Regions from separate parts of the Paenibacillus sp. FSL H3-0302 genome, predicted to be linked through region 1. Evidence: riboswitches for the same ligand, from Rfam matches in the RefSeq annotation. Region 1 holds a riboswitch; each other region holds the start of a gene.
What was found. A riboswitch is a leader RNA that binds a small molecule or an ion and turns the genes downstream of it on or off. The one in region 1 is predicted to bind cobalamin.

Region 2: another riboswitch for cobalamin. It lies ahead of MHH50_RS02410 (anaerobic ribonucleoside triphosphate reductase); the one in region 1 lies ahead of MHH50_RS03875 (S-layer homology domain-containing protein).
Region 3: another riboswitch for cobalamin. It lies ahead of MHH50_RS04540 (DUF4430 domain-containing protein); the one in region 1 lies ahead of MHH50_RS03875 (S-layer homology domain-containing protein).
Region 4: another riboswitch for cobalamin. It lies ahead of metE (5-methyltetrahydropteroyltriglutamate--homocysteine S-methyltransferase); the one in region 1 lies ahead of MHH50_RS03875 (S-layer homology domain-containing protein).

What each region holds. Positions count from the first base shown of each region.
Region 1 covers NZ_CP150284.1:892,082-897,578, forward strand. The annotation lists gene MHH50_RS03860 (hypothetical protein) at 1-465, shown strand, start outside; gene MHH50_RS03865 (transposase) at 487-780, shown strand; gene MHH50_RS03870 (cellulase family glycosylhydrolase) at 850-2,571, opposite strand; cobalamin riboswitch at 2,913-3,114, shown strand; gene MHH50_RS03875 (S-layer homology domain-containing protein) at 3,277-5,497, shown strand, end outside.
Region 2 covers NZ_CP150284.1:545,584-551,080, forward strand. The annotation lists gene MHH50_RS02400 (ribonucleoside-diphosphate reductase subunit alpha) at 1-443, opposite strand, end outside; gene nrdG (anaerobic ribonucleoside-triphosphate reductase activating protein) at 499-1,014, opposite strand; gene MHH50_RS02410 (anaerobic ribonucleoside triphosphate reductase) at 1,011-2,996, opposite strand; cobalamin riboswitch at 3,238-3,473, opposite strand; gene MHH50_RS02415 (MTH1187 family thiamine-binding protein) at 3,852-4,160, shown strand; tRNA gene MHH50_RS02420 (tRNA-Thr) at 4,254-4,325, shown strand; gene MHH50_RS02425 (hypothetical protein) at 4,560-4,727, shown strand; gene MHH50_RS02430 (hypothetical protein) at 5,189-5,344, shown strand.
Region 3 covers NZ_CP150284.1:1,060,934-1,066,430, forward strand. The annotation lists gene MHH50_RS04535 (hypothetical protein) at 1-2,343, shown strand, start outside; cobalamin riboswitch at 2,471-2,674, shown strand; gene MHH50_RS04540 (DUF4430 domain-containing protein) at 2,844-5,408, shown strand.
Region 4 covers NZ_CP150284.1:4,957,627-4,963,123, reverse strand. The annotation lists gene MHH50_RS22100 (FtsX-like permease family protein) at 1-68, shown strand, start outside; gene MHH50_RS22095 (DedA family protein) at 86-709, shown strand; gene MHH50_RS22090 (undecaprenyl-diphosphate phosphatase) at 760-1,620, shown strand; cobalamin riboswitch at 1,720-1,926, shown strand; gene metE (5-methyltetrahydropteroyltriglutamate--homocysteine S-methyltransferase) at 2,081-4,384, shown strand; gene MHH50_RS22080 (DUF1540 domain-containing protein) at 4,531-4,683, opposite strand; gene MHH50_RS22075 (DUF4349 domain-containing protein) at 5,112-5,497, shown strand, end outside.

The DNA.
Region 1 (5,497 bases):
CCTACTCCAACAGCTCAAGTAGAAACCGCAGCACCTTCTGCAGAAGCAACTACACCTGTACCTACGAATAACGCAACAGAACAACCTCTAACATCTGCGTCACCCGGCTCAAATACTGGGAAACTTCCAGAGGGGGTTAGCATTCAGAGAGTTATCAAGGAGGTTTCGTTAAAAGATAACTATCATAAAAAGGTTGAGCTGCTAACTGACGGAGGCAAGCGGGTCACCATCACAGATCCGAATCAAAAGATTGTTTTGCAGCAGATTGAATATGACGGAAGGATCACTGCGGTTAAGGGTAAACAGGTTACTGTTCAAGTGGAGGGCGGTAAAGAGCAAACCTTAACGATTCCTGATCATATAGTCATTGAAGATGAAGACAAGCTCGGATTGAACAATGGCGTTGAAATCGAGTGGACGGTAAATGCAGACGGACAAATCGAAAGTGTGGAACTGGACGATTAAAAAATTACCGAGGTGAGCTGGATGAAATTTCTAATCGTACTTGGTAGTATTCTTGTTCCCATTGTTATGCTGATGTTACAGGGGAAATCCATAAAGTGGCGTATAGTTTTCAATGTTGTTTCGATCTTAAGTACGATTATCTTTGGAAATATTTCTGCCTTGGCAATTTACGAAATATTAAGAGATCATGCTGTATTTATGACCTCGATCCATGCGATATTTTTAAATCCAATGTTTCTTATTACCGGAGCCTATCTTGGCGTTTATTTAATTTATCGGTTGATGATAATTTCGTATGACGAGGTTTATATGTGATCGGTACAATACAAATAGGGATGTTCCTGCGAAGGACACCCCTATTTGTGTTGTTAACAGGACGGGGGGTTAAGAGGACTTTCCTACAACGTTTGTTCCGCTCTTCGTGATCTTGTAGGTGATGATATCCCCATTCCAGAAGTGGAACTTCAGGATTACCTCGCCGTCTTTAACATCTTTAAAGAACGCGGGAAGCAGCTTGATTTCTTTAGTGTTATAAGAAGGTGAGAAGGTATTGCCGAATTCCTTAAATGGAGTCCAGTCCTGCGGACCTGCATTGCCACCAGCGGTATATACAGCTTCCATTGTGGCAAGCTGGTTACCATTAAAGGTGGTCGGAATGGCAAAGGATTCAGTCGTGCCTTTTGCATCGCTTAATTTAGCTGTGTCATACACAATCACCTTAAGTCTCCACGCAACACCCTTGTTGAATTTCAGAGTCAGCACGGCATTTTCACCGTATTTTTGGGAAGCTGTGAGCTTTTTGAGTTGGCTGGCTTTGATGGTGAGCTCCTCACCATTTAAGGTGTAATCTTTACCTTTGGTCAGATACTTTCCGTTGGCACTAATGGTGGTTAGCTTATTGCCGTTCAGGTTTAGCTTAACCTTGGTATCTTTGATTTGTGCACCTTTTTTTAGGTAGACCAAATCGCTTTCGGTGCTGGAGGAACGCTCCTTCAGACCAGACATTAATACATTGTGGAGTTCAGGATCAGACCACTTATAAGTTTTACGGTTGAAATGCTGTCCGTTATCCCAGAGCATGGAAGTCATTTTCTTTTCTTTCAAATAATAAGTCAGATACTCAAAGAATTTAAGCTTCTCGCCCTGTTCAATCACACCCGTGTCTTTATCGAAACCTAATAAACCAAATTCGCCGACGATGACAGGGATGCCTTTAGCTACAAATGTATTGTAAACGTTATCAAAAGTTTGAGTGATATCGTTTTTTGTATCTTTTTCAAACGTGGTGTAGCCGGCAATGTTCACACTAAAAGGCCAGAAGCCATAGAAGTGAACGGTCGCAATAATATTTGGATCGTTCAGAGCCGTAATCGTCTTATAGAGATGATCCATTCTTGTTTGCGTAGGTGAAGACTCTAGTGAAGGCAATACAAGTGGGCGAAGGTCGTTTTTTCCACCGGATTTCCGCACGATTTGATAGAAGGAGTTATTGAGTTCAGTAAGCATTTGCTCCATTTTTGCTTCGTCCGTACTTCCACCATCGGTGAATCGAGGTTCATTTATGCTCTCGAACATCAGCTTATCGGGTTTGTCCTTGAAGCGATCGGCAATTTGAGTCCAGGCTGAATTATAACGCGCCAGCGTTTCATCGTGTTTTTCTTCCATATGGCTTACCCATAGCCAGGAATCATGATGGACATTAATCATGACATAAAGCTTGGCGTCCAGTGCCCAGCCGACAACTTCTTCCACACGGTCGAGGTAGGCCTTTTCTAGGGTATAGTCTGGTGCCGCACCCATGTGAGTATCCCAGGTCACAGGAATCCGAATGCTTTTATAGCCTTGAGCGGCGATCTTTTTAATAAGTTCTTGGGTCACACGTGGATTGCCCCAGGAGGTTTCATCCTCACCTGTAGCATCTAAAGTATTGCCAAGGTTCCATCCGGGCTGCATTTCGTCTACATAGGATTGGATCTTACTCTTTGGCGCTGCCTTAGCTTGTTGCTCGTCCTTAGTTGCAGCTGCGGCCATGGATGAGAACAGAGAGAGCAGAAGAGCGGTGACAAGTGTCAATGATAAGAAGGATTTCTGGATTCGCGTAGTCATTGAATTCTCCTTTGTGAGATAAATTTAGGATGCTTGGACCTGGCGTTGACGCTGTACTCGGTGGTTAGATGAACACAAACACCTCCAGTTTTATTTTGTAAACGCTTTCTGAATATACCCTAACATAGAATACACTTAGCGAGTACCTTACTAATTTGTGGTAAATTCATATAAGAATTAGTGATTTAAATTAATTTGCCCCACAGTTGGATAAAGAAATTATTTGAATAACCCTACTCGTAGAAATTGGTTATTCAATAGGATTATCTCTAGCTGCCCGTTATACAAAAAAGAAATATAACATGACAAAAGCATATATATTAGTTATGATGAAGCATGAAAATTTAAAATTAGAAATAGGTGCCAACTATGAATGTTGCGGAAGTACAATCATAGATTGGTTAAATGGAAAGCGGGTGTGAATCCCGCGCGGTCCCGCCGCTGTGAAAGAGGAGTCCTTGCAAAATGCCACTGGGAAACTGGGAAGGCAGCAAGGGTGATGATACTTGAGCCAGAATATCTGCCTTTTTCTGTTACACCATCAAACTCTACGATCGATAGAGAGGTGCTTGAATAGTGTTTGCCAGCTATTATTGTGGTTCACTATCTTAACCTCTTGACGTTTATGTTGAGTGGTTTTTTTGTGGTTATGAGAAAGTTTATTCTGTTTTTTATCATAGGTATGAAGGGAAGGGTTATGGAAAAATGAAGAAAAATAAGTTTTTAGCGTGGTTACTTATTGTAGCTGTATTTATTACGACATTCTCTACAAGTGTAATCCCGGCTCAAGCAGATGGAGCAAGCTCTACCCTTAAAGGGTATGTATCTGTATCCGTAGAGAAATTCACCTTAGGCCAAGGGTATATTAAGGAACCTATTAAAGTTCCGATTTATGAAGGCGATAATGGCGCATCTTTAATAACACGTGCGCTAGGTGATGGGAATTATAGATATTTAGGAAATATAGATAGTGGTTTTTATTTATCAGAAGTTAAAGATAGTGGCAGAAGCGAAGTCAATATTCCACAATATATTTTAGATATGATTTCAGTCGATGGGAATACAGTCGGCACTAAAGCAGACCCCGAGTGGTTAAGTCAGTTTGACTACACCTCCATGTCGGGTTGGATGTATGCAGTAAATAATGTGTTTCCTCCGTTTGGGATGACCGATTATAAGCCTCAAGACGGTGACATCATTCGAACTCAGTTCACCACTTATGGCTATGGTTCTGATCTTGGCGGCTGGGGGGAAATCCCAGTTCAACTTGCCAATAAGGATGCTTTAACTGCGGAAATCGCCGAGATTAACAGTGCCCCTAATAAAGAAACTATTTTGGACAGACCAGTAGTGCAATCGGCAGTTTATGAAGCCTATTCCGTGCTCGAAAACATGGCAAGCTCTCAAATAAGTGTAGATCATGCGCTTGTCGGTCTTAATAATGCATTAGACATAGAACCCCCTGTTATTACAGTAAGTGGCATACAAGATAAACAGGAAGTATCCAATAAAGAAATAAGCTTCAAAGTAGCTGTCACAGACAATGTATATAGTGACATTACTCCAGAAGTGAAGCTGAATGGAGTTACTTTATCACCTGCAAATGGGGAGTACAAAGCTACTCTGAATTCAGGCAGTAATGCAATTACTGTAACGGCTCTTGACGGAGCTGGAAACAAAACAAATGTAACTTATCAGGTTACTTACAAACTGGAAACTACAGTTGCCGTCAAACAACAGTTAGATAAAAACCTTGCTTATATTTTAAATACTGTAAAGAATCCAACGTTTGGAACAGGCAGTGGAGAATGGTCAATCCTTTCTCTGGCCCGGGCGAACTATACAGTACCTAACGGTTATTACGATCTTTATTACAACAATGTAGCAACGAAAATAGGATCAATCATTAAAGAGGATGGAAAACTCGACGCCAATAAAAGCACAGAGAATTCCAGAGCAATATTAGGACTTACCTCTATCGGAAAAGATATCACAAATGTTGCGGGATATGATCTGAGAAAAGCACTCGCTGATTATCAATATATCCAAAAGCAAGGCAATAATGGTCCGATTTTTGCTCTGATTGCGCTAGATAGCCATAACTATGAGATTCCTGTAGTTGATGGAGTTACAGAACAGACCACAAGAGAAAAACTAGTTCAGTATATTTTAGATAAAGAGGTTAAAAAAGGTACAGCAGAAGCTGGTGGCTGGGCATTAGGCGTAACCAAAGCCGATGTCGATATGACTGCGATGGCGATGCAAGCTCTTGCACCTTATTATGCAACCCGTGATGATGTAAAAGCTGCCGTGGATCGGGCCATCCAATGGCTGTCCGATAACCAAAACAATCAAGGCGGATTTACAAGCTGGGGAAGCACTAGCAGCGAGAGTATCTCGCAGGTAATTGTAGCCTTAACTGGTGTAGGCGTAGATCCGCACACTGACGCTAGATTTGTTAAAAGTGGAAATTCGCTTATTGATGCATTACTTAGCTTTGCTGCACCTGAGGGTGGATTTAAGCATATCCTCACAGGCAAAGTGGACAATATGGCGACGGACCAAGGTACGTATGCTCTTGTGTCCTATGATCGTCTGATCAATCATAGCAACCGTCTCTTTGATATGAATGATGTGCAACTGGAACAACCAGAAGAACCGGGGCCTGGGCAACCAGAGGGTCCGAAAGAACTTCCGTTACCTTCTGGGGAGAACCCGAAAGTTGAAATCCCAAATGACGCTAATGATTATATCGTTCCGATCAGCGCTGGAGATAGCAACAAAGAAATCACAGTAGCTATTTCAGAAGAAAATCAATCAAAGGTTAGTGTCAATTTACCAAGTAACAGCGACCTTCCTCAGATAGAGGCCATAAAAGGTAACGTATCTGTAGTCATTCCTAAGGGTGCAAAAGTTACGAGTGGGG
Region 2 (5,497 bases), 350 kb from region 1:
AGGTCGCGTGTATAATCGATACACCCGCCTAGTTCGATAATTTGTTCTTTGGTGTAATGACTTAGAAGTTCTTCGCGATAGATTCCTTTTTTCACGAGATCCGTAATTAGTGGATACAATTCACCGTAAGGCTCTTCTGGATAAGCTTTGTAGCGGCGATGAACGGCAGCTTTTTTATAAAGGGTAGTCAGAAGGGCGCGGGCAGCTGCGAACTTCCAGTTAGGCTCTTCTTTTGTTACAAGCTCTAGAGCGCTCATGGTGAAGGCGTTGCTGATTTCTTCTCCGCTTACCGAGTCACGACGCAGTTTGGAATTCACTCCACGCAGCAAAGTTTCTTTATTTAGTTGATCGAGACCTTCCAGAATACGGTCAGCGTAGACGGAGAGACGGTTCTCATCAAAAGCCAGTTGGCGATTATCCGGTTTTACTACGAATTGCGGCATGGTTAGTTTATCCCTTCTTATTTCAAATTAATTTTCAATATCAAAAATTGATATATTATAGCGCAGCAGGCTGCCACAGAAAGACCTCCGAGCCGTTCATGCTGGCCGGAATGTCGATAATGCGTTGGTTGGAGCTTCCCCGGTAGAGAAGCGTAGTATCTTTCAGTTCTTCTACAAATCTTCCATCTATTAACACCTGACACTGTTTAAGTAGATTCCACTCCGGCGTACCGGGAAGGGCTGTAAGTTCTTCGTACGTATAACCACTGTAAATCCAGATTGAGAACCCTGGCAGTACAGTGCGAAGCTCATGAATGAACCCCAGCAACTCTTCTGCTGAGAAAAAAGGATCGCCGCCTGCCAGTGTCAGACCATCCAGCAAAGGGTTAGCGGCGATTTCTGCAATGATTTCATGTTGTCGTTCTAAGGTGAAGACTTCTCCATATTTAAAGTTCCATGTCTCGGGATTAAAACATCCCGGGCAACGATGGCGGCAGCCGCTGAGAAAGAGGACGGCCCGCATGCCCTCTCCCTCGTTAATCGACTCCGGATAGTAACCGCAAATATTCATAGATGCTTAACGCGATCCCGAACTTCAGCTTGTTTGGCGGCATTAAAGCGGGTCTGATAGTCGCCGGTTAAATAACCTGTAACTCTGCGCAAACGGCGGATGTGCACATCATTCTCATTTGCGTTGCAGGAAGGACAGTTTGTCCCAATTACGCCTTCGTATCCACAGCTGGAGCAGCGGTCAATCGGATGGTTAATGCTGAAATAACTGACCTGTTGTTCGAGCGCATATTTAATGATTTTGATAAAAGCCGATGGGTTGTTGCGGGCATTGCCGTTTAATTCGACATAAGAAATAGCCCCGGCATTGCAGTATTCATGGAAAGGAGCTTCCAAGCTGATCTTCTGAGCAGCACCCAGATCGAAGTATACAGGGATGTGAAAAGAGTTCGTATAATATTCACGGTCGGTTACGCCCGGAATGGAACCCAGTACCTTGCGGTCAACTTTGGTGAATTTACCGGACAAACCTTCTGCTGGAGTAGCGAACAGGGTGATGTTAAGATCCAGTTCCTCACTTTTCCGATCGCAATAGTCCCGCATATGACGCACGATAGCCAGCGCCTTGGCATGAACTTCCATATCCTCGCCATGGTGTTTGCCGTACATAGCTTTCATACATTCCGCCATACCGATGAAGCCAAGAGACAGACTGCCATGCTTCAGCAGATCGCCTACAGTGTCATCGGGTGCAAGATGTTCGCCGCCTTCCCAAACGCCTTCTCGCATCATGAAATCGGAAGCTTTAGCTTTTTGTGCGGTTTGGATGTGGAAGCGATGGAGAAGTCCTTCCAGCGCAATATCCATATAATGATTTAGATCTTCATAGAAGCCAGCTTCGTCTGCGACGGTACGTCTGCCTGTTACTGTGCCGTGTGCCAGACCTAGCCGAACCAGATTTAGTGTATTAAAGGAAAGGTTGCCCTTCCCAGAGCAATGATTACGCCCAAAACGGTCACCGAGCACTCGGGTTCGGCAGCCCATTGTAGCGAACTCCGTATCAGGATCACTTGAATCATAATACTGCAAGTTGAGCGGAGCGTCCAGATTAGCGAAGTTTGGATATAGTCTGCGCGCAGAACATTCAGCTGCTTTTAGGAACAGTTCATAGTTAGGATCGCCTTGCTGTTGATTGATTCCTTGCTTGCATTTGAAGATTTGAATCGGGAACACTGGTGTTTCTCCGCTGCCAAGTCCGTTCATAGTTGCGGTTAGCAGAGAACTGATCACAAGCTGACCTTCTGGTGAAGTACAAGTACCGTAGTTGATGCTGGTAAACGGTATTTGTCCACCGGATCGGCTGGACATGGTATTCAGATTATGTACCATACTTTCAGCCGCTTGCAGGGTTTCGATTTCGGTTTCCTTTAGTGCAAAACGGAACGCTCTTGGATATGACTCCGCCAGATCGGTCCGGCTCATCGTAATCTCGCCCAAAGATTCGTCAGCTTGTCCTTCTTCAAAATAATCCAGACCCTTGCGGAACAGCTTGGCGAAGGATTTGGTTACATAAGGTGCCAGATCGTAATCGAGTTTATTGGCGGATACACCACCATATTGAGCATTTTGCTGGGATTGGAAAATAATCGCTACCAGAGACATAGCTGTCATTATTGAGTTCGGAGGACGAACGCTGCCGTTGCCGGTATTGAAACCTTCACGGAGAAGTTTATCAAACGGGATAAAAATACAGTTCGTCGTTCCAATCGCGTATTGATCCAGATCATGCACATAGACGACATTGTCATCAATAGCCTGCACTAGCTGTGGCGGCATCGTAAAATTGCGGGCGTACCATTTTGAATATTCACTGCCGAACTTGCTCATTTTACCGGAGAAACTCTCTCCATTCAAATTGGCATTCTCGCGCAATAGGTCCATATCCCGACTGTCGATAATATCCCGGCCTAAATCAATGAGCTCTTCTAAAAGAACTTCCCGTGCATTTTCTACTCCATTAAATTGTCTCTCCAACAACGTCATTGTACAGCTCTCCTCTCAGTATAAAAGAAAAACATCTATCATCAAATCCATATATCCATAAGAAGTTGGACTGCTATAAGCAGTCGTATATTTGTTCAGATTACATAAAAAAAGCATCCCCTACCCGAGGATGGCAGAAAATGCCCGATGCGTTATGTAAATATCCACACGGATATTTGCAGAGGTCTCTACGTAGATGACCGCATGCGGACACCATCCCTGTTCCTCGCAGGCATCAATAGTTGGTGTCGTCGAAACAGGTAGGTCTCCTGGCTTCCGTGGGATCTCTCGGCGCCTTCCCAAGGGTGTTCCTAACCCTCAGTGGCATTTGCCGGGAGATGTGGATTCTCAAGCTTCCCAGAAGCTTAAGAAGGCCATCCGGTTACAGTGGCGGGACCGCAGCGGATTCTCACCGCGCTTCCCTATTAAGCTCTAAATCCGGTTAAGGATCAAAGCGCCTGTCTCCACTATATTTTGTTGTCGTTAGATAAAAATAACCCAAGATGTTGTGTTTGTAAACAGTTTTTTAGAAAACCCGCGCGGGGAGCGGGTTCTTCAAAAGTACTCCACAAATGATCCACAGGCTGTCCATAAGTAATCCACAATTGATCCACAGGGAGATGCGAAATGATTCATAAATTGTCCGAAAAGATGCCACAAAGAGTCCATAAATATAGTGCAGATGACCCTAGAATTTGCTCATGAGAAAATACTCTTAGCCCAAAGTCATATTTTGGAGTAATCAGAAGAAATAGAAGAGATAAGGGAGGATAATCTTGCTTAGTTTGTGACAGAGCGGTGGAATTGTTACAATGGAAGGAGACAGCTACTATAAAATTTCGAGGAGGTATTCTCATGCCTATCGCTGAAGTTACAGTTATTCCAATTGGAACAGGCAGTACCAGTCTTAGCAGCTATGTTGCGGATATGCAGCGGGTGCTGAAGACAGTAGAAGGGATTACTTATGAACTTACGTCTATGGGTACGATCATCGAAGGGCCTCTGCAACGCATTTTTGCCGCGGTAGAAGCTTTGCATGAGTCTCCTTTTGCCGCAGGTGCAGAACGTGTCTCTACTTCACTTAAAATAGACGACCGCCGCGATAAACCCTCTACTAGCCGTGGAAAGTTAGAGTCTGTGGAGCGTAAGCTACAGGTGGATTAGCAGTTTAGGAGGGCGGAAAACAGGGAGAAATAGGCTTGCGTTTCTGGCTGAAAGTTGTATAATATTTTTTGTTTGACAGAAAAACAGCGTTAAGCTGGTGTAGCTCAGGGGTAGAGCAACGCACTCGTAATGCGTAGGCCGGGGGTTCAATTCCCTTCACCAGCATATCTAAGAATGGCGCAATGGCGCGGTTTTCCGGGATTCCGGGACCGTGCCATTTTTCGTTAAATCCCCCTGACTTCTTCCATTCTTCTACCCTTTATCCGAGTAAAGTGGGTGTCTCGTCAATTTTCTCCACTTCTTTTCGGGTTCCTAGAATAGAATCTCCGATACATCGGGGCACTGCTTCCTGCAAGTTGGGGAGAACATGTGAATAAGTATCCAGGGTGATATTTATTGATGAATGGCCTAATCTTTCCTGAAGTCGAATATGATGGACAGCCCCTGCCGTTCCCTGTTCTTCTGGAGAAACGTATCAAGGAAGATAAGACATGGCGCGAAATCGCTAATGAAAACGGTATGACTAGTGGTCACTGTCGAGCAGATGGAAGGCGTGTCGCAAGCTGACAGCAATCAGAATGAAGGATGTGGCGGAGGTGCAGCATAAGCTGCTTTTCTCTTGCGGGGGCAGATCGGTTAGATGGTAATTACTATAAAAATAAAAAAGACACCACAAGGTGTCTTAGTACAGATACTTTTCGCTCGAATTTCACGAGCTCGTCAGTGAACTGAGTTCATAAGCAAGACTGGCTACGGCTAACAGATGAAGAGATAAAGTAATATCAATGTTAAAATGTGCGGTAATATTAATTTTCATAGATAACCACGCTCCTAAAGTATAAATACACATAAAGAAAACTTTATAAAGCGCTTGGCCTGCCATCATCAGTGCCAGGTAGCCATCCTGTACAGACGCCTTAGCGTTTCGACAATAACATTATACTTAATATTTTGTGTTTTGCCAAAAAAAGCCCCCCTATTCTTGGTTGGGGTGGCGGTTCTGTGTGGTTTCTCAGCGTTTTGGAATCATGATGGTCATTGAGGCTACGCGCACGCAGCCGCAGAATGATCAAATGGAAGTTACGTTTCGGTATTCATATCTGCTGCATGCTCTGAAATTGATTATCCAAAATAACGGGCAGCAAGTTCAGAAGGTTAACGGATTTTTTATTGATACAGGTTGAATTTAATGTTTGATACTGTTGTTATGCTAACAGGAAAGGATAGTTTAATAAAGGAGTTACTTAAGACTGGAATAATGAGCAATGTGACAATTATGTCATTCTGAATTGAATATTGTTAGGTTAATCGATGGGGAAGTTTACGTGTCTCCCTTA
Region 3 (5,497 bases), 170 kb from region 1:
TTCCGCCGTAGATTAGGCGTGATTACGTATGCGAATGAACCGCAAAGCCGTAAATATATACATCTTAGCTTTGTGGAAAAAGGTTCACTTCGTCCCGGTGATCGCAGTATTGAGAAGGATTATACCTTTGATTTGGCTTCCGGACGGATGGGGAATGTCGATTTTGGCGAGACCCGCCAGCCTTATGCTGATTTGGTGTGGAAGCTATTACTGCTGAATCCAGGAGATATTAACGACTTCGTAAGCTTCGCCGATCAGATTCTGCGTGGAGAGAGTCCTGAGCACAAGCTATCCCTTTCTTTCTATAATGAGCTGGCTATATTTTATGAGATTGAGCAAGGGAACGAGCATTTATATACGGAAAACAAGAGTGCGGTGCTAAGTGGTTTGCTTTCTTACCTTAAACCAGACGGTGCAATTCATTCTAGAATCCGCTTGAATGATATTTTCTTAGAACGGTTTGACCGGGAATTTGATCTGATTCGGCAAAGAAATGTGCCAGATCCGGCGATTATGGAATGCTTTAAAGAGTATTTTGTACTTAAGGATCACAATTACAGGGTCAGAATCGTGGATTATTTCATCAATGGGATGCTTCATAGTGTGGAAGCGGGCCGCAAGGATATTTTGAGTGCTGCTTACGGGATCATTGAGAGTAATGATGAGTTAAGTGCAGCTTACTTCCAGCGCGTGATGTCTGAAACTTATTTCCGTAAGCAGCTACTTGAGCCTTATATGGAATCAAGACTAGCTGCGGCGTCCAGATCTGCGGATATTCTGAGCTTTGTGCTCCATTGGGGGCGGTTCCTGCCAGTGGCGTTAGAGCAGTCTTTTGCTCAAAATGCTGTGAAGGATTATTTGCTAGAAAAGCTCCAGCTGGAGCATGATCCGGTGGCTTCTGTGGCGGAAATTCATGAAATTGTAGATAAGGCAGAAAAAGATCGCCGCAAAGGAACAGGAGTTGCTCCTAAGGCACTCTCCCTAATGCAGGATCTTGCTGCTTCAGCAGATAGATTCTTACTGAACCGCTTATCGCTTTCTGATATGACGCAGGAGGAGCTTCTGGAGGTAGTTTTTTTACGGTATGGTAATGTTGTCGATTGGCAGCCGCCACTGGATAGGATTAGCAAGCAGAAAGAGAATGCGCTGCGTGCCGCTTACCGCTGGTTTGGTGAAGAGAAGCCGAATGAGGAGATTTTTACAGGATTGTCTCCGCAGGAACTAGACGATGTGCAGCTACTGGGTCGTCGTTTGCTAAAAGAGGCGCGTGTTCTGGAACCCTTTGAACGGCTTCCGCTAGCCTTTTACTATACAACTCAGCGTGAAGGGGGTCCGCTGGATTACGATGCGCTTCTGGAGCTGTTAAAGCGTAAAGCCGGTTCCGACAAAGAAATCATCTATCGGTTTTTTGCTTGGTCGCAAGGCAATCCTTTATTTACGGTTTCGAATAAAAAGCTGCAACCGGGTTACCGTAAGGCGATTCTGAAGTATTTCCTGAGCAGTGATCGTGAAGCGTTCAAGAATCGGGAATTCCGAAAGAACTATGTCGCGGCAGCTCGGCCTGCTCTGCAAAATGTGTACAATGAAGCCCGCTCCCAACTGGCTTCCCCGCTGGCGCGCTGGATCAGCCGCAGCCGATTTCGACTCTTAATCTCCGGCTCCATTACGGGTATTCTGGTGATTATTGCAATTATCGTATTCAGTATGCTGCGTCCGGATGATACGAAGACGGCTCTGCCGGGGACAAGCCCTGAGCCGACCCCTGTTCAGAGTGCAGGCAATATGCTGCCTCCGGCTTCAGTATACTTGAAGGATCAGAGCGTCGAAGGAGATAAGGGGAGCAGCATATTGGTGTTCACCTTCGCAAGTGCAGATGACTGTGTGCAGTTTAAACCGACTGAGGTTAGTTTAATGTCTTCGTCTACAAAGATAGATAAAAGCTTTAAGGTCGCTGCTACAAATGGGACTTGTCCAGTGCCGTCAACGGATGGGACGGATGAGGGAAACGCTGCTGACGAGTCAGATGCCGCTGGCACTACTGGAGGAACAGCAGAAGGTGCAGACTCTACTAACGCTGTAGCTGATGCTTCTCCGTCCACTACGCCTTCCTCTGATACTGAGAACAGCACTGGGTTACCTTCCGCAACAGCTGTGACTGAAGGTGAACAACCTTCCTATCAGGTTGAGGTTACATTGGAGTCTGGAGCGACAATTCTAGAGAAAAGTATGATCAAAGCCGGAAGATTTACATTGATCGTAGATCCCGATCCTAATATTCCACCAGCTTCTGATTCAAGTGCTGAACCCTCCCCGACTGCAAGTCCGGATGGAACAGTCGAATAACAAGCTTTCTGAACAGCAATAACTACCGGAAGGTGGCGTATTGCTGTTCATTTTTTTGCTGCCCATACTAAGCTTTTCTATAGACATGCTATGTATTAATAGATATGATTATGGATGTCAAAATAAGATACTACATACTGGAAAAGGTGCAGACTCTATCAATCTAGTCGTCTGCTTAAAAGGGAAGTCCGGTGCAAGAGTCCGGCGCGGTCCCGCCACTGTATGTGCGGAGCGTTTCTTCTATAAGCCACTGCCCCGAAGGTAGGGTGGGAAGGTGAAGAACAGCGATGAAGCATTAGCCAGGAGACCTGCCTTTTTCGTGAGCGTTTCTATTCTTCGTGGGGTAAGAATGTGGAACATATACAGATGGACTGTTGGCAGGAAGCAAGCGCCGCAGCCTCAATTTGTAATCTTCCCTGACCGCCCTCCAAAGGGGCGGTCTTTATGTTATGCGTCTTATTCCCGGCAGTACCCATTCTTATACAGAAAGAGGTTAAACAATGAAGAAAATCATGTCTTCCAAGTTTGTAGCACTTGGGCTGGCCTTATTCATGGTCATTTCAATTCTAGGAACATCTCTTGCTCCGGCGGGACAAATATTTGCAGAAGCGGGCGCTGGCGCCGGTCTGGAGGCAACTGCCGCGGAGCGGATTAATGTTGCGGATGCGACTTATGCGGCTGCGGAATATCTCTTGAAAGGTGGCGTGCAATCGGATTGGCAAGCCATTGGATTAGCGCAAGCAGGGTACAAGCTGCCGGCTAGTTACCTTTCAGAGCTTGAGAAAAAAGTAAAGGATGCAGCTGGCGATTTCACCAATGTAACCGATTATGCTCGAATCGTGCTCGCAGTGAGAGCGATTGGTGCAGATCCTACTAGCTTTGCTGGTAACGGAACGACTCCTGGCTATAATCTGATTGAGAAAATCTATAATAATAGCAAGCTCAGTGAACAGACGCTTAATAATCCGGTATATGCTTTACTTGCGCTGGATTCTGGTAAATATAATATCCCAAGTGACGCGAAATGGACGGCGGATAAGCTCCTTACGGAGATTCTCTCCAAACAGAATCCGGATGGGGGCTTTGCACTAACCTCAGGTGCAAGTGAGCCTGATATGACAGCGATAACCTTGACGGCTCTGGCGGCACATAAAAATAATCCCGAAGCCTACTTAGCAGGGCTACAAGCCGTAGCTTGGTTATCTACAGCTCAAGATAGCCATGGGGGTTACGGTGACAGTGCTGAAAGTAGCGCACAAGCAATCCTTGGACTCACCTCCTTCGGAGTTGATCCTAGTGGATTAGAATACACCAAAAACAAAGTGGATCTAATGGAGAACCTGCTTAGCTATCGTCTAGCTGATGGTAGCTTCACCCATAGCCGTGGTGGAAGCAGTAATATTCTGGCGACAGAGCAAGGGCTTCAGGCGCTGGTTGCCTATAATTTGCTATATAAAGGAAGCAACAGTAAGCTATACGATTTTTCCAAATCCTCCATTCAGAGCTCACTCATCTACGCTCCAGTAACGATTGAGGGACCACAGGCCACGTTGGCACAAGGGTACGCCTATGCTGGCAACGCACTTGGAGCGTTAGAGAAGCTGGCGCTTCAAACGAACTTGCCGATCACAAATCCTTCGGGCAGTTATGTGACTGGCATCGGAAGTATTGCTGCTGGAAGCTTTGGTGGTTATGACGGATGGATGTACGTTGTATCACGTGACGGAAAATGGATTAATCCCGATGTAGGCATGAGTGATTTTGTACTTAAAGATTCAGATCAGGTACTGATTTATTATGCCGGAGATGACACTAAGCTTGTGGATTCCGTTACGCTTTCCAAAGCAAATCTTAAAGAGGGCGATTCCTTTACCGTCACTGTAACTAGTAAGACGTGGAAATGGGACGCTGCTACGAACACTTCCTCTCCTGTAACTGCAAAAGCTGCGGGTGTTCAGGTCCAAATTGGAGCTCAGACGGTAACGACGAATACTAAAGGTGAGGCCGTATTCTCAGGAAATATGCCCGCAGGTGACTATACACTGACTGTAACTGGCTACCGTGAAGGCAAAGCCCCAACGATTGCTAAATATACAAAAGCTCTAAAAGTGATTTCTAAGAATGTAACAGCTTCGCTAACCGTTGAAGGCCCGGAAGGGTTGATTAGTGAGGGGACTTTGAAAGCCTCCAATGCCCTTGAAGCGTTGCAACAACTAGGGTCTACCGATGATTTTAAAGTGGATATCACCAAATCGTCTTATGGCAACTTTGTATCAGGTATCCATGGAGTTTCGCAAGGTACTTACGACGGATGGTGGAGCTTCGTGGTATCACGCGGCGGGGAGTGGATATATCCAAGTGTGGGTATGGATGCGTTCGAACTACAGGAATCCGATCGTGTGCTTGTCTATTATGCAGGAGAAAATACACAGGTTGTAGATGCTGTGGTGCTTACCCCATCACAGCCAAAAGCTAATGAAGCTTTTACTGTAAAGGTTTCACAGAAAAAGTGGGTGTGGGATCAGGAAAGCTTCACTTCTGATCCGGTTACCTCACCAGCTGCAGGTGTGCAGGTTTCGATTGGTGATAAGAAGGTAATCACGAATGAACAAGGTGTGGCTATTGTTGATGGGGGTCTCCCAGCAAATAGCTATACAATAACTGTTACCGGTTATGCTAAAGATAGCGTACCGAGCGTAGCGCGTTATACTCAGTCTCTGACTGTCGGATCGTCTGTTATTGCTCCAGCAAAAGCTACCGCTACCCTCTCAGTGATTGGAGATAGCCGGAGAGGAACCATCCTAGCCAGTACAACAGTAGCTCTAAAAGAGGGCGAAACGGCTTATAGCTTACTAGTCAGTCAATTAGGGACTAAGGTAGTATCATCCGGCAACGCTGGAAGCATCTACGTGAAATCTATTGACGGGTTGGCTGAATTTGATGGAGGCCCAAGCAGCGGATGGAAGTATAAAACGAACCGGGATGCGGATCCAAGCATCAGTGCAGACAGTTATATTTTGCAGAACGGTGATACTTTGTACTGGTACTATACCTCTGGAGAATAAGGAAGAGGAAGTTTGATTAGGCGGGCACACATGGATTCGGAGTAATAGCGGATCGGGTGCCCGCCTTTTTTTATTTGAGGAAAGTCGTT
Region 4 (5,497 bases), 2.8 Mb from region 1:
TTCAAGGACTATACTTCTTTTTTATTCGCAGCCGCTATTTACGCAACCTGAAGAAGAACTTGATATGAGAAATGGGGGTAACAAGATGCAAGCATGGATTACAGATTTTATGGAGCAGTTTGGTTACTTCGGTATTTTTCTGATGCTGGCCTTTGAAAATATATTTCCACCAATTCCTTCAGAAGTGATCCTGCCCTTTGGAGGATTTATGACGACTACGACGAGCTTGACGATCCCTGGTGTAATCATTGCTGCCACGGCTGGTTCACTACTGGGTGCAGTAATTCTCTATTATATTGGCCGATTATTGGATGTGAGCCGGTTAGAGAAACTGGTTGAACGCTGGGGTAGCCTAATTAGGGTCAGTAAAAAAGATATCCACAAGGCTGACGCCTGGTTTGATAAATATGGCTACTGGACTGTATTGTTTTGTCGGATGGTTCCGCTGGTCCGCAGTCTGATTTCGATTCCGGCGGGAATGTCGGGCATGAAATTTGGAGTATTTATGATCTTCACAACGATTGGCACATTGGGATGGAATTTGCTGCTTGTGCTTATTGGCGCGGCTTTAGGAGAATCCTGGGAAGACATTGCTATGTACATGGACGTGTACTCCAATGTAGTCTATGTACTAATTGCTGGCGGATTAGTTATTCTTGGGTTTCTGTACTTCCGCAAACGCAGCCGGAGAATGAACACTGAGGGCTAAGCGGGTAGTGGACTGATAATAGAAATGACTATTAAAAAGGAGGGAAACACATGGAGCTATTAACGATTATTAAAGCCATTATTTTGGGGCTTGTTGAAGGTTTAACCGAATTTGCTCCAGTATCCTCCACGGGTCATATGATTATTGTTGATGATATGTGGCTGAAATCACAGGAGTTATTTGGACAATATACGGCAAATACCTTCAAAGTAGTTATTCAACTGGGTTCAATATTAGCGGTTGTTGTGATCTTTAGAAATCGGTTCATTGATTTGTTAGGCTTAAAGCGTTTCAGCCGTAAGCAGTTGGATCCTGTAACAGAGGAGCTACCGCAGTTGGAGCAGGGCGGGCATCTCAAGCTGACTCAGGTTCTGGTAGGGTTAGTGCCTGCAGGTGTGTTAGGTGTTCTGTTTAATGATTATATTGATGAGCATTTATTCTCTACCTCAACAGTGTTAATTGGTCTAGTGATTGGGGCTATATTAATGATTATTGCCGATCTGTTTGGGCCGAAGAAGATCAGAACTGAGAGTGTAGATCAGATTACATACAAACAGGCACTTGGTGTAGGTCTTGTACAGTGTTTTTCGTTATGGCCTGGATTTTCACGCTCGGGCTCGACGATTTCTGGTGGAGTACTCCTCGGGATGAGCCATCGTGCCGCTGCTGATTTTACGTTTATTATGGCAGTACCCATCATGGCAGGTGCCAGTCTGTTGTCACTGATGAAAAACTGGCAATATTTCACCATGGACGCGTTGCCGTTTTTTATTGCAGGCTTTATTAGTGCCTTCCTATTTGCGCTGTTATCGATGCGTTTCTTCTTAAAACTGATCAATCGTATCAAGCTCTTACCGTTTGCTATATACCGTATAATTCTTGCTGCTGTAGTATATTTCGTATTTTTCTAAGTCCGTTATAAGGAATCGATATAACAGAAGCCCCAGTAATCTATTGCAGATTGCTGGGGCTTTCACGTATGATGACATCAGATTAAGACACTCAAATGATGAATGATATCGGAGACAGGTGCTGACCGGAAAATAGTAATTCGGTAGGCTTAATAGGGAAATTCGGTTCGAAGCCGATGCGGTCCCGCCACTGTAACGGAAGAATCTCGAGCAACAGAGGTCACTGGCAATTTACTACTGCTGGGAAGACTGCTCAAGATGTTGACGCCGCTAGCCAGGAGACCTGCCTGTTTCAACAGCACTGCTTCACCTACGGAAGATAGGGAGGTGTTAGACGTTAACCATGGGTATATCATGGGCGTCTTTCCCTTTGACTTTTTTAGGGAAGGGCGCTCTTTTTTATAGGAAAGCAAGTAGCTTTGGAGTTTGAAATAAGAGATGGAAGAGGGAGTGTATCGAGATGACGAATAAAGTAAAAGTAAGCAATCTTGGATATCCGAGAATCGGAAAGAACCGCGAGTGGAAAAAGTCACTGGAAGCCTACTGGCAGGGGAAAATAAATGAGGAGCAATTCCGCTCCGAAATGGCAGCAATTCAGCTGCAGCATTTGAAGACCCAGCAAGAGGCAGGAATTGAGCTTATTCCGGTAAATGATTTTACTTTTTATGACCATGTGTTGGATACGGCTGTTATGTTTGGAATTGTACCTCCACGGTACACGTATGATGGCGGCGACATCGGGCTTGATCTTTATTTTGCAATGGCCCGTGGTAATGCTGAGGCTACTGCCTGTGAGATGACCAAATGGTTCAATACGAACTATCACTATATCGTTCCAGAGATCGGCACACAAACACCACGCCTGACTGAAAATAAACCTCTAGCGGCTTATCGTTTTGCTAAATCGCAGGCAGGGATTGAAGGTAAACCGGTACTTTTAGGTCTGTATACCTTCCTTAAGCTGTCCAAAGGTTACGCAGCGGCAGATATCGCCAAGATTGCTGCACGTTTTGTTCCAGTCTATGTTCAACTGCTACAGGAACTGAAGCAAGAAGGGGTAAGCTGGGTACAAATCGATGAGCCAGCGATTGTTACAGGCATAAGTAAAGAAGAATTAACACTGCTTAACTCGATATACACAGAAATTGCCGGCTCCGTGCCGGGCTTGAATATTATTTTACAGACGTATTTTGAAGCTGCTGAACCGTTGGAAGCACTGCTAGAGTTGCCTGTTCAAGGCTTGGGTCTTGACTTTGTGCACGATGGTGGAGCAAATCTGGCTTCTATCGAACGTCTTGGCTGGCCGAAGGACAAATGGCTGGGTGCCGGAATTATTGATGGACGGAACATCTGGCGTTCCGATTTAGACGCTAAGCTGCAACTGGTAGAAAAGCTCAGTGTTCATGTGCCGCTTGATCGTCTTATTCTTCAGCCTTCTTGCAGTCTGCTGCATGTCCCAGTCACCGTTCAAGGTGAGGTGAAGCTGAAGGCGACAGTTAAGAATGCGTTAGCTTTTGCCGATGAGAAGCTTGCAGAGCTTAGTCTGCTCGGAGCAGCCCTCGCAGATAAAGGAGAAGCTTCTAAAGCAGCGCTGGCCGCTAGTCGTGAAGCTATTGCAGCATTCCGCGCACTACCTGAGCGTGGCCGTAAGGATGTGGCGGAGCAAGTGCTTGCACTTGCAGCTTTGCCTGACCAACGCAGTTTGCCTTTTGCTGAACGCTTAAAGGTGCAGCAAGAGAAATGGCAGCTTCCACTTCTGCCAACCACTACAATTGGTAGCTTCCCACAGACAGTAGAAGTGCGTCAGGCGAGATTGAAATGGCGTAAAGGGGTCTGGAATCAGGAGCGTTATGATGGATTTGTTCGTGAGCAGATCGCGGATGCAATTACCTTCCAAGAAAAGCTAGGTCTGGATGTTCTGGTCCACGGTGAGTTCGAGCGTACAGATATGGTGGAGTTTTTCGGAGAAAAGCTGGACGGATACTTGTTTACTAGTAATGGCTGGGTTCAATCCTACGGTTCCCGTTGCGTTAAGCCACCGGTGATCTACGCGGATGTTGCATTTATACAGCCTATGACTGTTAAAGAAAGTGTCTATGCACAATCGTTGACGAAGCTTCCGGTTAAAGGAATGTTGACGGGTCCTGTAACTATCCTCAATTGGTCATTTGTACGTGATGATCTCAGCCGGGAAGAGGTAGCCAATCAAATTGCTCTTGCCCTTCGCCATGAAGTAAAAGCGCTAGAAGATGCAGGCATCGAAATGATTCAAGTGGATGAGCCGGCTATACGTGAAGGACTTCCGCTTAAGGCAGAAGACCGTGAGCATTACCTGAACTGGGCAGTGAAGTCGTTCCGCGTTGCTACGAACCATGTGAAGGCTACGACACAAATTCATACGCATATGTGCTATAGCGAATTCAATGACATGATCGATTCCATATCGGCTATGGATGCTGATGTAATCTCCATTGAGACTTCACGTAGCCATGGGGAGCTGATTATCAGCTTTGAGGAGCAGGCCTATGATAAAGGAATTGGTCTTGGAGTGTATGACATCCATAGTCCGAGGGTTCCGGCTGTAGAAGAAATGACGGCGAATATCGATCGTGCGCTGCGGGTGCTGGACCCTGAACAGTTCTGGATTAATCCGGATTGCGGTCTGAAAACACGTGGCTGGCAGGAGACAGAGGATGCACTACGTAACATGGTAAGCGCTGCTGCTATTGCGAGGGAAAAGTCAGGGGTTATTGCATCAAAATAGACATAAATAAATTAGAGCCAGGGTAATTTACCCTGGCTTTTTAGTTCACTTATTTTTTTATAATCAGCTACTTGATAATAATTCTCAATCTTGTTAGAATGAAAAAGAAAAAGAAGGAACCGTGGAGGGTCCCTTCAGGCATTTACTTATTTACTTTCGAAAGTTTTGCAATCTGTTTCTTCTGCGCGTTTTGGTTCTTGGGAGCTGTGGAAAGCTACGAAGATCGATTCAGCGCTGCATTTGTTCTCTTCTGCCCAGTGGGTGCAGGAGTTAACTTCACAAACTACGTCTTTTGCCATGAGGGTTCACCTCCCCTTATAGTAATTGATAGTATCATTCAATGAACGGCTCTGTTCAGCAAGGTGGAGCTTGTCTCAACAAAGCCGTGTCACGCCCTCATTCATTATGAATAGAGGGTATTTGGCTTTTTTTACTAGGTTAGACGTGGTAATTGTACCAAATAATGAGTTTGTAAGCAAATGAGTTCTTTAACTTTCGGGTCACCTTCCCACATCAAAAATATGTCCAATAAGAGCCGCAGAAATGCGGCTTTTTGTGTATTCAACAAGAAAAACCAAAAGAAATTTACCGAAATTCCATATTCCAGTGCAACCTTCCAAGTTTTGGGGCGTTATAGAAATGAGAGACGGAAGAGATCTGTACAGAACATGACATTCCGTAACGTTACAATGCTAGGGATAACCACTACACTTTTGGAGGAATGAGAATGCGCAAATGGGGTCTGCATTACTTATGTTTATTAATTCTTGCGGTGGTATTGGCAGGTTGTGGCTCGGGTGATAACAATTCGGCGGCAGACAAATTAGCTGGTGACGGCGGAAATACGAGTAATTCTGCTGCAGCAACCACTGAGCAATCTTCGAAAGCTACATTAGCGGATAAGAGCACCTCAGCAGAAGCTGAGACAGCAGCGGGAGGCAACGAAGCCCCAGTTGAAAAAGGTTTGACATCAGAGAACACGGATCAAGGGAACGCGGGATTCACGGGCAGTGATGTCGTGGAAGGATTGAACAAGAAGCTAATCTATCATGCCAATCTGACTATGGAAGTAGAAGATTACGGTAAAGCTCAGACTGAAATCCGCAACATGGT